Azospirillum sp. TSH100: one gene and its partner. The protein of the gene in region 2 interacts with the protein of the main gene of each other region in a pairwise test. Links are inferred from orthologs where the notes say so. Each region holds a gene or a part of one and is shown on either strand. Other genes may lie near its edges. The genes, in order: ileS and E6C72_RS21020.

Region 1 (6,258 bases), on a different replicon or contig from region 2:
CGCGGGGCTGGTTCAGGATGTGCGAATTGCGGGCGGCGAATGCGGCATCGATGTGCCGGCGCCCCATCAAGGCGACCCCGTCGAAGCCGCCGATCCCCAGGCCGGTCTTGCCGTTGTATTTCTGCGCCGTGGTGAAGGCCCCGTCGGCATAGTTCAGCAGCACGCGTTTCATCGTTCGTTCTCCCGCCGCTCAAAGACGGCTTTCGATCCATTCGGCCAGACGGAAGGCATCGAAGTAGAAATCCTCCGTGCCGAGGAAGGGTGCCGTGCTGCGATGGCGGCGATAGGTGTCGTAATCATCGTCGATCGCCAGGATGGCGTCGATGGCCTCCTCGTCCGAGGAATAGCGCGACACATCGATGAAGCTGCCGGCGGCAACATCCCGCAGGACGCCGGGATCTCCCCAGTAGAGCGGCACTGCGCCGGCCTGGAAGGCGTCGAGGATCTTCTCGGTCAGATAGCCGGGATGGCTGGCATTCTCGAAGGCGAAGGCGAAGCGGTAGCGCGAGAAGACCCGGATCTTCGGCAGCCAGCCCATCTTCACCACGCTGCCGGTGTTGTTCAGCAGCCAACCCACCGACTCCACATGGCGGCGGGCGCAGAGCATCCGAAAGAAATCGTTGCGGCGTTCGCAGTTGGGATTCTTGTAGAGGAAGGCGCAGAATTTCCGCCTGTCCGCCTCCTCCCGCGTCGGTGGCACCGGCGGCAGGACCGAATGGCAGAAATGCCGCGTCGCCCCTTCGCGCCGGTGGTCCCAGGCATGCATGACGTAGAGCGGCAGCCGGTAGTGCCGGGGATCGTCGATGCGGTCGAACGACACCGACATGTCGACGCCGTCGAGCGGTGGCCGCACATTCTCGCCGGTGAAGAACAGCGAACGGGCCGTCCGAGCCTCCCGGTGGCGGATACCGAACACCGACACGATGGCAAGGTCGCTGTCATTGTCGACGACGGACAGGTCGAAGCGGGCGGACAGGATCTCGACGAAGAAATTCGCCGCCGGATCGAATTCCGGCCAGAAATCGAAGAAGGCGATCTTCAGCCGCGGCTTGGCGCTGCGGCCCCCCCGATCCGGCCCATGCAAAAGAAAACGGTCGAGAACCGCCGGGTCCTTGTTAGCGGACGCAAGAAATTCGGCCAGGAAGTCGCTTGTCCGTCGATCGATCATACCCGGCGATGCCCTTATGCGTGCTTGCTGGCGTGCCTGCCACCTGTAACCGTCCCTGTCCCGGACCCTCCCGGTGGCGATACCGTAAATTTGCCACCTTCCCGAGGCCAGCGGTAATTTCGGACCCTGCCGTGCCTCCGGCCGGCGTGAGCCGTCCTTGACCGCACCGCACACGCAGCTAATATCCGGCGCCATGGATGTCTCGTTGCGGATCCCGATGATGATGCGTGTCCCGACGCATCGCGCGCGAATTACCGGCCCGGCTCTCTGAGGAGGGCCGGGATAGAGACCTGCTGTGTTCCGGGTGGCCTCCATGCCGCCGCCCGACGGTGATGCTTTCCCCCAGGGATCCGATATGACCCGCGATTACAAATCGACCGTCTTCCTGCCCCGCACCGACTTCCCCATGCGCGGCGGCCTGCCGACCAAGGAGCCCGAGCTGCTGAAGCGCTGGGCAGAGATGGACCTGTTCGGCAAGCTGCGCGCCGGCGCCAAGGGCCGCAAGAAGTTCGTGCTGCATGACGGCCCGCCCTATGCCAACGGCAACATCCATATTGGGCATGCCGTCAACAAGATCCTGAAGGACGTCATCGTCCGCTTCCGCCAGATGCAGGGTTTCGACGCCGACTATGTCCCCGGCTGGGACTGCCACGGCCTGCCCATCGAGTGGAAGATCGAGGAGAAGTACCGCAAGGCCGGCAAGAACAAGGATGACGTGCCGCTCATCCAGTTCCGCGCCGAATGCCGCCAGTTCGCCGAGGAGTGGGTCGGCATCCAGGCCGCCGAGTTCCGCCGTCTGGGCGTGGAGGGCGACTGGAAGCATCCCTACGCCACCATGACCTTCCCGGCCGAGGCGCAGATCGTCCGCGAGATCCACAAGTTCGCGCTGAACGGCGGCCTCTACAAGGGTTCCAAGCCGGTGATGTGGTCGGTGGTCGAGAAGACCGCGCTGGCCGATGCCGAGGTGGAATACCACGACCACACCTCGACCACCGTCTTCGCCCGCTTCCCCGTCTGGGGATCGTCGGCGCCGGAGGTGGACGAGGCCAACATCGTCATCTGGACGACCACCCCCTGGACCCTGCCGGGCAACCGCGCCATCGCCTATGGCGACGAGATCGAATACGCGACCTTCAAGGTCACGGCGGTCGCCGAGGGCAGCAAGGCGATGGTCGGCGAGCGCCTCGTGCTCGCCACCGCGCTGGCCGAGAGCGTGCTGAAGGAGACGGGCATCACCGAGTGGAAGCAGCTGCACCGCTTCCCCGGCTCGCGCCTCGCCGGCACCTATTGCCGTCATCCGCTGCACGGCAAGGGCTACGACTTCAAGGTGCCGCTGCTGGCCGGCGACTTCGTGACGACGGATGCCGGTTCGGGCTTCGTCCACATCGCCCCCGGCCATGGCGAGGACGACTTCCGCCTGGGTCAGGCCAACGGCATCGAGGTGCCGCAGACGGTGGGCGAGGACGGGCGCTATTACGCCCATGTGCCGCTGTTCGCCGGCCTCGCCGTCTACACCGACCAGGGCAAGACCGGCCCCGCCAACAAGGCCGTGCTGGAGGCGTTCGAGGAAGCCGGGTCGCTGCTGGCCAGCAACCGCATCAAGCACAGCTACCCGCACAGCTGGCGGTCGAAGGCGCCGCTGATCTTCCGCACCACGCCGCAGTGGTTCATCTCGATGGAGACGAACGACCTGCGCAAGGTGGCCTTGCAGGCGATCTCCGACACCCGCTGGATCCCGGGCCAGGGCGAGAACCGCATCCGCTCGATGATCGAGAGCCGGCCGGACTGGTGCATCAGCCGCCAGCGCGCCTGGGGCGTGCCGATCGCCCTGTTCGTCCGCAAGGCGACCGGCGAGATCCTGCGCGACGAGGCGGTGTTCGCCCGCATCGCCGACATCTTCCAGCAGGAAGGCGCCGACGCCTGGTTCGCCCGCGACCCGCAGGACTTCCTCGGCAACAGCTACTCCGCCGACGAGTTCGAGCAGGTCAAGGACATCGTCGACGTCTGGTTCGAGTCGGGCTCCTCGCACGCCTTCGTGCTGGAACAGCGGCTGGAGGAGTTGGCTTGGCCGGCCGACCTCTATCTTGAGGGCTCGGACCAGCATCGCGGCTGGTTCCACTCCTCGCTGCTGGAAAGCTGCGGCACCCGTGGACGGGCGCCCTACAACGCGGTGCTGACCCACGGCTTCGTGCTCGACGAGCAGGGCCGCAAGATGTCCAAGTCGCTGGGCAATGTCGTGGCCCCGCAGGAGGTCTGCGACCAGTATGGCGCCGACATCCTGCGCCTGTGGATCATCAACTCCGACTATTCGGAGGATCTCCGCATCGGCAAGGAGATCATCAAGACCCAGGCCGACCTGTATCGCCGCCTGCGCAACACGCTGCGTTACCTGCTGGGCGCGCTCGCCGACTACAGCCCGGCCGAGCGGATCGACGCCGCCGAGATGCCGGAGCTGGAGCGCTGGGTTCTGCACCGCCTGTCGGAGCTGGACACGCTGGTCCGCGAGAAGGTCGAGGCCTACGACTTCCACGCCCTGTTCGTGGCCCTGCACAACTTCTGTGCGGTGGAGCTGTCGGCCTTCTACTTCGACGTCCGCAAGGACAGCCTCTATTGCGATGCGGTCGATTCGGTGCGCCGCCGGTCGGTGCGGACGGTGATGGAGCATCTGTTCTCCACCCTGACCGCCTGGCTCGCCCCGATCCTCTGCTTCACCGCGGAAGAGGCGTGGCTGGCCCGGCCGGAAGGTCTGACGGCAGGGTCGGGCTGGACCGAGGAGAGCGTGCATCTGCGGGGCTTCCCCGAGGTTCCGGCCGATTGGCGCAACGACGCGCTCGCCGCGAAGTGGGAGACGGTTCGCACCGTCCGCCGCGTCGTCACCGGGGCGCTGGAGCTGGAGCGCGCCAACAAGACCATCGGGTCTTCGCTTCAGGCCGATCCGACCGTGTATGTGGATGCCGCGACCAAGGCCCTGCTGGCCGATGTCGATTTCCAGGATGTCTGCATCACCTCCGCCATCGAGGTGACGGATGCCGCGGCGCCGGAAGGGGCCTTCACCCTTCCCGACGTCCCCGGCATCGCCGTCGCTCCGGCTCTGGCCGAAGGCGAAAAGTGCGAGCGCTGCTGGAAGGTCCTGGAGGAGGTCGGCACGGTCCCCGACCATCCGACGCTCTGCATCCGCTGCTCCGACGCGGTGGCATGACGCCATACACCCAAACCGCGGCTCTATCCCCTCTCCCCCCGGGGAAAGGGTTAGGGTGAGGGGGGTCCGCCTGCCGGACGCCTCTCGCCGCGCATCCCCCTCACCCCGACCCTCTCCCCGGGGGGGAGAGGGAGGATCCCTCGCCCGATGAATGCCTTCGTCGCCAACCAATCCCGGTCCTACTGGCTGTTCGGGCTGATCGTCGCCGTCGTGGTGGTCGTGCTCGACCAGGGCAGCAAATGGTGGATCCTCGAACAGGTCATGCAGCCGGTGCCGCATGTCATCGAGGTGACGTCCTTCTTCAACCTCGTGCTGGTGTGGAATTTCGGCGTCAGCTTCGGCACCTTCGCCGGCGGTGGAGCGATGATGCCCTACATCCTCAGCGCGGTCGCCGCGGTGATCGCCGTCTGCCTGATCTCATGGCTGCGGCAGGCCGAACGGCGGCTGGTGGCTCTGGCGCTGGGCTTCATCATCGGCGGGGCGGTGGGCAACGTCGCCGACCGGCTGATGCATGGGGCGGTTGTCGACTTCCTCGATTTCCATGTCGCCGGTTGGCATTTCTGGGCCTTCAACGTGGCCGACAGCGGAATCAGCGTCGGCGTGGTGCTGCTGCTGATCGACGGACTGTTCGCGGGCCGCGAAAAGTCGTAAGAGTTCCGTCGCCGGTGGCGTTATAACCGCCGGCGAGCGCTGACCTCGCGGCCTCGACCTCCGGGCCGGGTCGCTACGACGTGACTGACGACGGGATCCTCCGAACGTGACCAGCATCTCCTCCGCCCTCTCCTTCCCCCGGACCCGGCTTCCTTTGGCGCGGCTGCCGCTCATCGGGCTGGCGCTTGCGGCGTTGACGCTCGCCGGCTGCTCGGATGTGCGCCGGTCCATCGGTCTCGACCGCCAGAGCCCCGACGAATTTTCCGTCGTTTCCCGCGCTCCGCTGACCCTGCCGCCCAGCATGCAGGATCTGCCGAAGCCCCGCCCCGGCGCCCCGCGCCCGCAGGACACCACCCCGACCCAGGCCGCAGCCGGCGCCGTCTTCGGCTCTGCCGCGCGTGGCGCCAAGACGGCCGGTTCGACGGCGGGCGAGAAGTCGCTGGTCGCCCAGGCCTCGTCCCGCGACGGCATCGACCCGAACATCCGCGCCAAGGTCGATCAGGAAACCACCCAGCTGATCGTCGCCGACAAGAGCTGGATCGATTCGCTGCTGTTCTGGCAGACGCAGGAGCCGCCCGTCTCCGTCGTCGATCCGGCCAAGGAGCAGCAGCGCCTGCGCGAGGCCCAGGCCCAGGGCAAGGCAGTCGACGGCGCCGCGACCCCGACGATCGAGCGCAAGCGCAAGGCGCCGCTGGAAGGCCTGTTCTAAGCGACAGCCGGTTCGGCCGTCTTTCGGCCTTGTCCGGGACCAGTCATCACACCAGTTTCCGGGGGCGTCCTTCCCAGCGAAGGGCGCCCTTTCGATTCGGACCTCCTGATCCGGGAGCCCCCATGCCCGCCTGCCTTCCAGCCCGCCGCCTCGCCACGGCCGGACTTCTCGCCCTGACGATGACCGTCGCGGCCCCCCTGGCACCGCTTCCGCTCGGGCTCCAGCCCGCCCATGCGGCGGAAAAGGGGGTGTTCTTCCCCGAAAGCTTCACCCTGTCCAACGGCATGCAGGTGGTGGTGATCCCCAACCACCGCGTGCCGGTCGTGACCCACATGGTCTGGTACAAGGTGGGCGCCGCCGACGAGGAACGCGGCCAGTCCGGCATCGCCCATTTCCTGGAACACCTGATGTTCAAGGGCACGGACACGATCCAGCCCGGCGAGTTCAGCCGGATCATCGCCAAGAATGGCGGTCGCGACAACGCCTTCACCAGCTACGACTACACCGCCTATTACCAGAACGTCGCCCGCG
Region 2 (5,869 bases):
GTCGTTGCAGTCGAAGCACCAGCCACGGCCCGGCACCTCCAGCACCACCAACTCCGCCCCATCGGCAAGCGAACTGCGCGTCACCACGTCGAAGCCGAAACGCAGCGCCTCCACCTCCACCCCGGCGAAACGGCCGATCTCCAGCCGGACCCTGCTGACGCGGTTGAAGCCATTGACCCGCGCGGCCTCCTCCATCGCCTGAAGCAGGCTTTCGCATAGCGCCATCTCATGCATCCGCAGCGTCTCCGGTCCCCATGCCCAGCAACGCGCGGCGCGACGGGCGTAGCGGCTCGGCCGGGACCGGATCGGGATCGGGCGGAGGCGCCAGTTCCTCCTCACGCCGGCGTCGGATCTCGGCGGTCTGGGCGCCGTCTTCGCGAATGGCGGGATCGAACAGGGAGACCAGAGCCGCCGAAGCGGTTTCCGTCGCCTGGAGCATCGAGGAGAACTCGAACATCGGGGAGAACAGCGAGCAGGCCTTGTAGGCGCCGACCCCCTTGCGATTGGCATGGACGAATTCGTACCAACCGGACGGAAACTCGATCAGCTCCTTCGTGCCCGGCACGAGGTCCGACCACTCGTCGCCTTCGCCGGGCAGCAGGACGAGGTTCAGGAACCAGGGCGTCACCAGGGCCCCAAGCCACCGCTCGCCATGGCGGCGGAAGCCGACCGCCTTCACCGCCAGAGCGTCGTTCACGATCGGCATGCCGCGCATTTGCGCGGTGTGGATTTCGCGAAAGGCCGCCTCCAGTCGTGCAATGGCCTCGGTCGGCAGGGTGGGGCCTGTCACCGGCGCCACGACGACAGCGGGCGGGACGGGCGTTTCGGCAACTGCCGAGTCGCCATCCAGCGCCATGAACTGGTCGCGGGCACCGTCGCAAACCGGGCAGCGCCAATGGCCGGGCAGGGCGGCAAAGCCGGTGCCGGGTGGCACCTGCCAGTGCTCGCAGCCTTCCGCCGGGTCGTAGACATGCCAGCAGATCTTGCACTCCATCCGCGTTGCCGCACCGATCCGCGTGGCGTCGCCGAGATAGGAGCCCTCGAAGCGGGAGGCGGCGCTCATCGCACCCGCTCCAGATCGGTTGCCAGGGCGTCGAGGATCTCGGCCAGCCGTTCGGCGCTGTCGGCGATGTCCTCCACCGCGGCACAAACCACCGCCGGCACGTCGACGATCTCCACCGTATCGAGGATCAGCGTGTCGACCGAATTGTAGTAGCGCACCCACCAGACATTCGGCGTCGCGGTGGCGGTGACGCGGCAATTGCCATAGCCGCGCGACAGGATGGTGGTGGCGCCTACACCCAACCGCTGCTCGATGAAGGCCAGATCCTCGGGCGTATGGGGCAGCAGGCTGAAATTAACCGCGTGGGATGCGTCCCCGCGGCGCCAGGCGGTGCTGCGGTCCAGCAGTTCCGTCAGGATCGGCTGACCGTTCATCAAACCCGCTGGCGCCGGGCCGGTCACGACCGCTGCTGCGGCGGTGAAGGCGCGGTTCAGCGCCACCCGGGGGAAGGCTCCGACCAGCAGACTTTCACGTGTGCCGCCATCGCCGAAGGCCCGCACGCGCCAGACGCCAGCCAGAGATGCCTCCTGAATCTCCAGCCGATCGCCGGCCCGTTCCACCTTGACCGCCACCTCCCCTTCGCCCAGCGCCTCGTCGACCAGGGCCAGGACGGGAGCGTCGAGACTGTCGACCGGAATGCGGATTTCCTCGCCGGCCGACCAGCGGGTCAGTGCTTCGTGGATACGGGTCAGCACAGCCTGGGCGGCGGCGGCGCGGGCGGCGTCCACGACCTCCGGCAGGTGCGGTTCGTAAACGCGCATGCCCGAGGGCATCGGCAGATACTCCAGCCCTTCCTCGCTCGCATCGGGCTGGCTGCCGGGGCCGAAGCCGACCGGCGGGTGGGTCATGCCGAACAGGGAACTCATGCCGCACCGCCTTCCAAAATCTCGCCGATCCGTTGCAGATAATCGTCCCAGTCGCGCACGCGCGGGATGCTGCCCAGCAACCGGTCGCCGCGCAGGAAGACCAGGGCCGGCAGGCTCATCATCCCGGTCAGCGCCAGGATCGCCCGCTCCGCTGCCTCGCCGGCCACCGCCGGGGTCAGGCGCGGATGCAGCGCGCGAACCAGTTCCGGCAGGATGACGGCGATGTCGGCGGTCTCCGCATTGCCCTTGCCATGGCCGGGCAGGAAGACCACCCAGTTTTTCGCCGGATCGTCCAGCCACGGCCGGTCGTCGGCATGATCCAGTCGCGGGTAGCCATGACTGTCGGTCAGCAGATCGACCAGCGGCGGCAGGGACAACCGAGGCTTGGTCGGTTGGGGGGCGAGGTCGGTCATGGTGGCGTCAGGCCTCCGTCAGGCCAGCGGCGCGGGCCGCCTCCAGGTGGGGGGGAAGGGTCGGTTCGCGGCCGGTCAAGTCGGCGAAGGCGCCGTCGAGCCGTTCCCCATCCAGCGCCGCGGCCATCGCTGCCAGCGCGTCGAGGATTTGTGCGGCCTCGTCCGGGGCCAGCAGACGGCGTGCAGTTCCCAGGAAGCCGAGCACCCAATCGCCGGGTGCCGCCTCCGGGACAAGCGACAGATCGATGACCGTTCCGCCATCCGCCCGGCCGGCCACGCCATCGACCGCAGTCACGCGCAGGGGAATGCCAATGCACATGGTCGGGCGCTCCGCTCAAGTCTCGGGGGCCGACAAGACCGCCAGAATGCGGGCATCGCCGATGCGACATGCATCTTGGGCGCTCGGCCGTCCGCCCTCATAAGCGTCGCGGGCGATGGCAGGGGCGGCGATGTCGGAGGCGGCATCACGTCGCGTGCCCTCGATGCCGAACTCGTCGCGCAGAAGGGTAAGGATGACCTCGATGGTCGGAGAGACCTGGGCGGCAACGGTGTCGGTCAAGCCGCCGCCGTAATCCTCCAGGCATTCAGGCTGGACGCCGACCAGGATCAGCTTTTGCGGGCAGCGGCCGATGAACATGGCGCTCGCCAATACTTCCTGAAAACCCGTCTGGTGGAGGCTCATCTTCTTGGCGCCCAGGAAGGCTGGAACGTCGTCACCATGGAAGACCCGGCGGGTGCCGGGCGGCAGGCCATAGTCGATGGCATCGACGACGATCAGCGCGTCGGCGCTTTCCAGATGAGGCAGCAGATACAGGCCTTGGGTCCCGCCATCCATCAGGGTGACGGTGTCGGGAAAGCGCCAATCGGCGGCCAGACGTTCCACCGTGCGGACGCCGAAGCCCTCGTCGGCCCACAGGATGTTTCCAATGCCCAACACCAGGATTCGCGCCGCTTCATTACCGCCTTGGTTCTCCGCCAACTCCATTCCCGTGCCCCGGCTTTTTGTCCCATGCTGCGGCGTCCCGCCGCTGAACCATTGTTCATACAAGCTCCATGCCAGGATCTGCGGTTCGGTCATGTCATTGATTGGACTGTAAGTTTCTGCACCTATCGCTCGATGTGGCAGCGATTGTGGACATCAACATTGCAGCATACGTGGCAAGTGGCAACTTGGTTGCCAGCTTGGCTGAAAGGTTGCCGCTCGGGGCACAACAGCGATTGTTCGCGTGCATCGAACGGTGAAATCAGGATCCGTGCGTTTATCCCGACCCTCCACAGGATTAGATCTCCTCCAACAGGGCGGAACAATCCCCCGCCCACCGGAGGTTCAAATGGCACGCATGGTTTCCCTGCTGATGTTTGTCGGCGTTATGTCGTACGCAGCGTTCATCGCGTCCTGAGAATTTTTCTCAGACAATACTTCTCGTTTTTTCTGTAGGTAATTGATAAATCTCGCTTAGTGAACAGTGCAGACCATACATGGATCGAAAGAACGCACGATGTGCTGCACCGACAGCGGTGTGCGCTCTCCCTCCCGAACCGGTGCGCCGACCAGAGCCTGCTCCACGGGGCCTGGCACCCCGTCGATATCGCGTGGTGAGAAATTCCAGGTCGTTGGGGCTATGATCTGGTAACCGGCGATCCGTCCCCGCTCCACCCGCAGCCAGTGTCCCAGCGCTCCCCGCGCCGCTTCCGTCAATCCGACCGCCTGGGCGTTGTCCGGCATCCCCGCCGCCACGCACCAGGGAGCGGCCGGGTCGATGGCACGCAGCCAGCCTTCCATTGCGTCGGTGGTGCGGGCCAATTCCAAAAGGCGGGCCACCACACGGCTGTGCACCGATCCGCCATCCCGGGCCACCAGCGCCCGGATCAGCGGATGGCCGTCCACCAGTTGCCGGGCAATGGCTCCGGTCTCATAAGGCAGACCGGCCAGCCGGGGCGCCTTGCACCAGCTGTAGCCCGTCTCGTCCATCCCATCCGGTACGGTTGATCCGGCGAATGGCGGATGCGGGCGGTCCTGCCCGGCCATGCGACTGAAACGGTGATGTTCCGCCACCTGTGTCGGGTCGAAAGGCGCGTCCTGCCCTTCGGCGAATGCACCGCGCCGGTAGAGATGTCCGCCCTCCAGGCCGGCATAGGCACCGTGGCTGAGGAAGCGGCCATAGGCGCGGCCGAGATGCGCGAGGTCCAGATCCTCGGCGATCTCCAGGAACAGGCGGAAGTCGCCGGTAGGACCTGAAACGCGCCAACGCTCCAGATCCTCCAGCGCGGCGAGCGCCAGCACCCGCTCCAGCGGCGCGCCGAACAGGCTCTCTTCTAGGAAACGGCGGAAGCTGCGGATTGTGGCGAGCAGGCGCACCCGGTCGCGCACATCCACCGCCCGGGTGACGCCGCCGGGCTGGAGCGTCAGCGTGTGTGGCCACTTGCCGCCCAGGATGCCCAGAACATGGAAAAGCTCTGCCCTGGTCTCAGTGGCTCTGCACACGGCATTGCCCTGGGCCGCCTTGAACCTTGTCTCCGCCCGCTCGAACCAGGGCCGTCCTTCATAGGCGGGCCGGGCGAAGTCGGGCATGAAGAACAGATGGAAATGGGTCAGATGGTCGGCGACATTCTCGGTCGCCGCCATCAGGTTGCTGGCAAGCAGCCCATTGTGCGGCACCTCCAGCCCCATGACGCCGGCAAGAGCCAGCGCCGCCGCATGGCTCTGCGAGACGGAGCATATGCCACAGATGCGCGGTGCCACCACCAGCGCGTCCATTGGGTCGCGGCCCTCCAGAATGCGCTCGAACCCACGGAACAGCGGCGAGTTTACGTAGGCAGCAGAGACACTTGTGCCGGATATCTCAAGCCGGACCTCAAGGTCGCCTTCCACGCGGTTGAATGGGCCGACGATCAGGCGGCGTTTGGGCTCCTCGCTCACCGGGTCAGCCTTTCCGGTTGGGGCGGACGGTGGGGGCGACGACGATGCGGTCGGCGGCGGCATTGCGGCGCACCCTCTCCGGCGTCGCCGCCTTGGCGAGAGAGGCCAGGGCGACGAACCACGCCTTCGGCATGTCGGTGGGCAGGCCGATGGGGATGCCGGCGAATTTCGGCGTCTGCTGGAACGGGTGTCCAGGCTCCTCGAATCCCGGAGCGGTGCAGTTGATGCAGGCATAGCCGCCGCGGGTGCAGGACCCCTCTCCGTTCCACAGGCGGGTGTTGCAGTCCGCATGCGCCTGGGTGCCGAGACACCCCATATGCTCCATCAGGCAGCCGAGATCCGACGGCTTTTCCGCACTGGCCTTGTACTCGTAATACTCGTTGCGCGGACAGCCATGGTGGACCAGATGGTCGGCGTAGAAACGCGGACGCTGGTAGACATCCAAGTCTTCGGCGGACAGTGCATCCTCTGCCAGCAGCATCAACGTTTCGGTTACCCAATTGGGATGGGTCGGGCAACCGGCGACATTGATGACCGGCAGGCCGCCGCGTGCACGGAATTCCGTGCCCAAGGCGCCGCCACGCCGGGTGCCTTCAAATTGAAGACC

Evidence for each region.
Region 1: the proteins of E6C72_RS21020 (region 2) and ileS interact in binary tests that used the Escherichia coli proteins (3 or more experiments, as listed by UniProt). The link is inferred for Azospirillum sp. TSH100 from one-to-one orthologs.

The regions. Positions count from the first base shown.
Region 1 is NZ_CP039634.1:1,572,292-1,578,549, reverse strand. What follows is about bases 1,185-4,567. They hold ileS (isoleucine--tRNA ligase), read left to right. Parts: upstream 1,185-1,523; coding sequence 1,524-4,367; downstream 4,368-4,567. Other genes in these bases: lspA (signal peptidase II), read left to right, coding at 4,515-4,567. Outside these bases: E6C72_RS07535 (hypothetical protein), read right to left, coding at 1-172; E6C72_RS07530 (glycosyltransferase family 10 domain-containing protein), read right to left, coding at 191-1,168; more of lspA, read left to right, coding at 4,568-5,018; E6C72_RS07515 (DUF3035 domain-containing protein), read left to right, coding at 5,125-5,727; E6C72_RS07510 (pitrilysin family protein), read left to right, coding at 5,850-6,258. UniProt on the Escherichia coli protein: Catalyzes the attachment of isoleucine to tRNA(Ile). As IleRS can inadvertently accommodate and process structurally similar amino acids such as valine, to avoid such errors it has two additional distinct tRNA(Ile)-dependent editing activities.
Region 2 is NZ_CP039636.1:774,108-779,976, forward strand. The notes cover bases 1,549-4,542. They hold E6C72_RS21020 (HyaD/HybD family hydrogenase maturation endopeptidase), read right to left. Parts: upstream 3,421-4,542; coding sequence 2,677-3,420; downstream 1,549-2,676. Other genes in these bases: E6C72_RS21005 (hydrogenase expression/formation protein), read right to left, coding at 1,549-1,929; E6C72_RS21010 (hydrogenase), read right to left, coding at 1,926-2,342; E6C72_RS21015 (HypC/HybG/HupF family hydrogenase formation chaperone), read right to left, coding at 2,350-2,661; E6C72_RS21025 (nickel-dependent hydrogenase large subunit), read right to left, coding at 3,799-4,542. Also shown: hydrogenase maturation nickel metallochaperone HypA, read right to left, coding at 1-225; [NiFe]-hydrogenase assembly chaperone HybE, read right to left, coding at 227-1,063; more of E6C72_RS21005, read right to left, coding at 1,060-1,548; more of E6C72_RS21025, read right to left, coding at 4,543-5,262; E6C72_RS21030 (HupU protein), read right to left, coding at 5,267-5,869.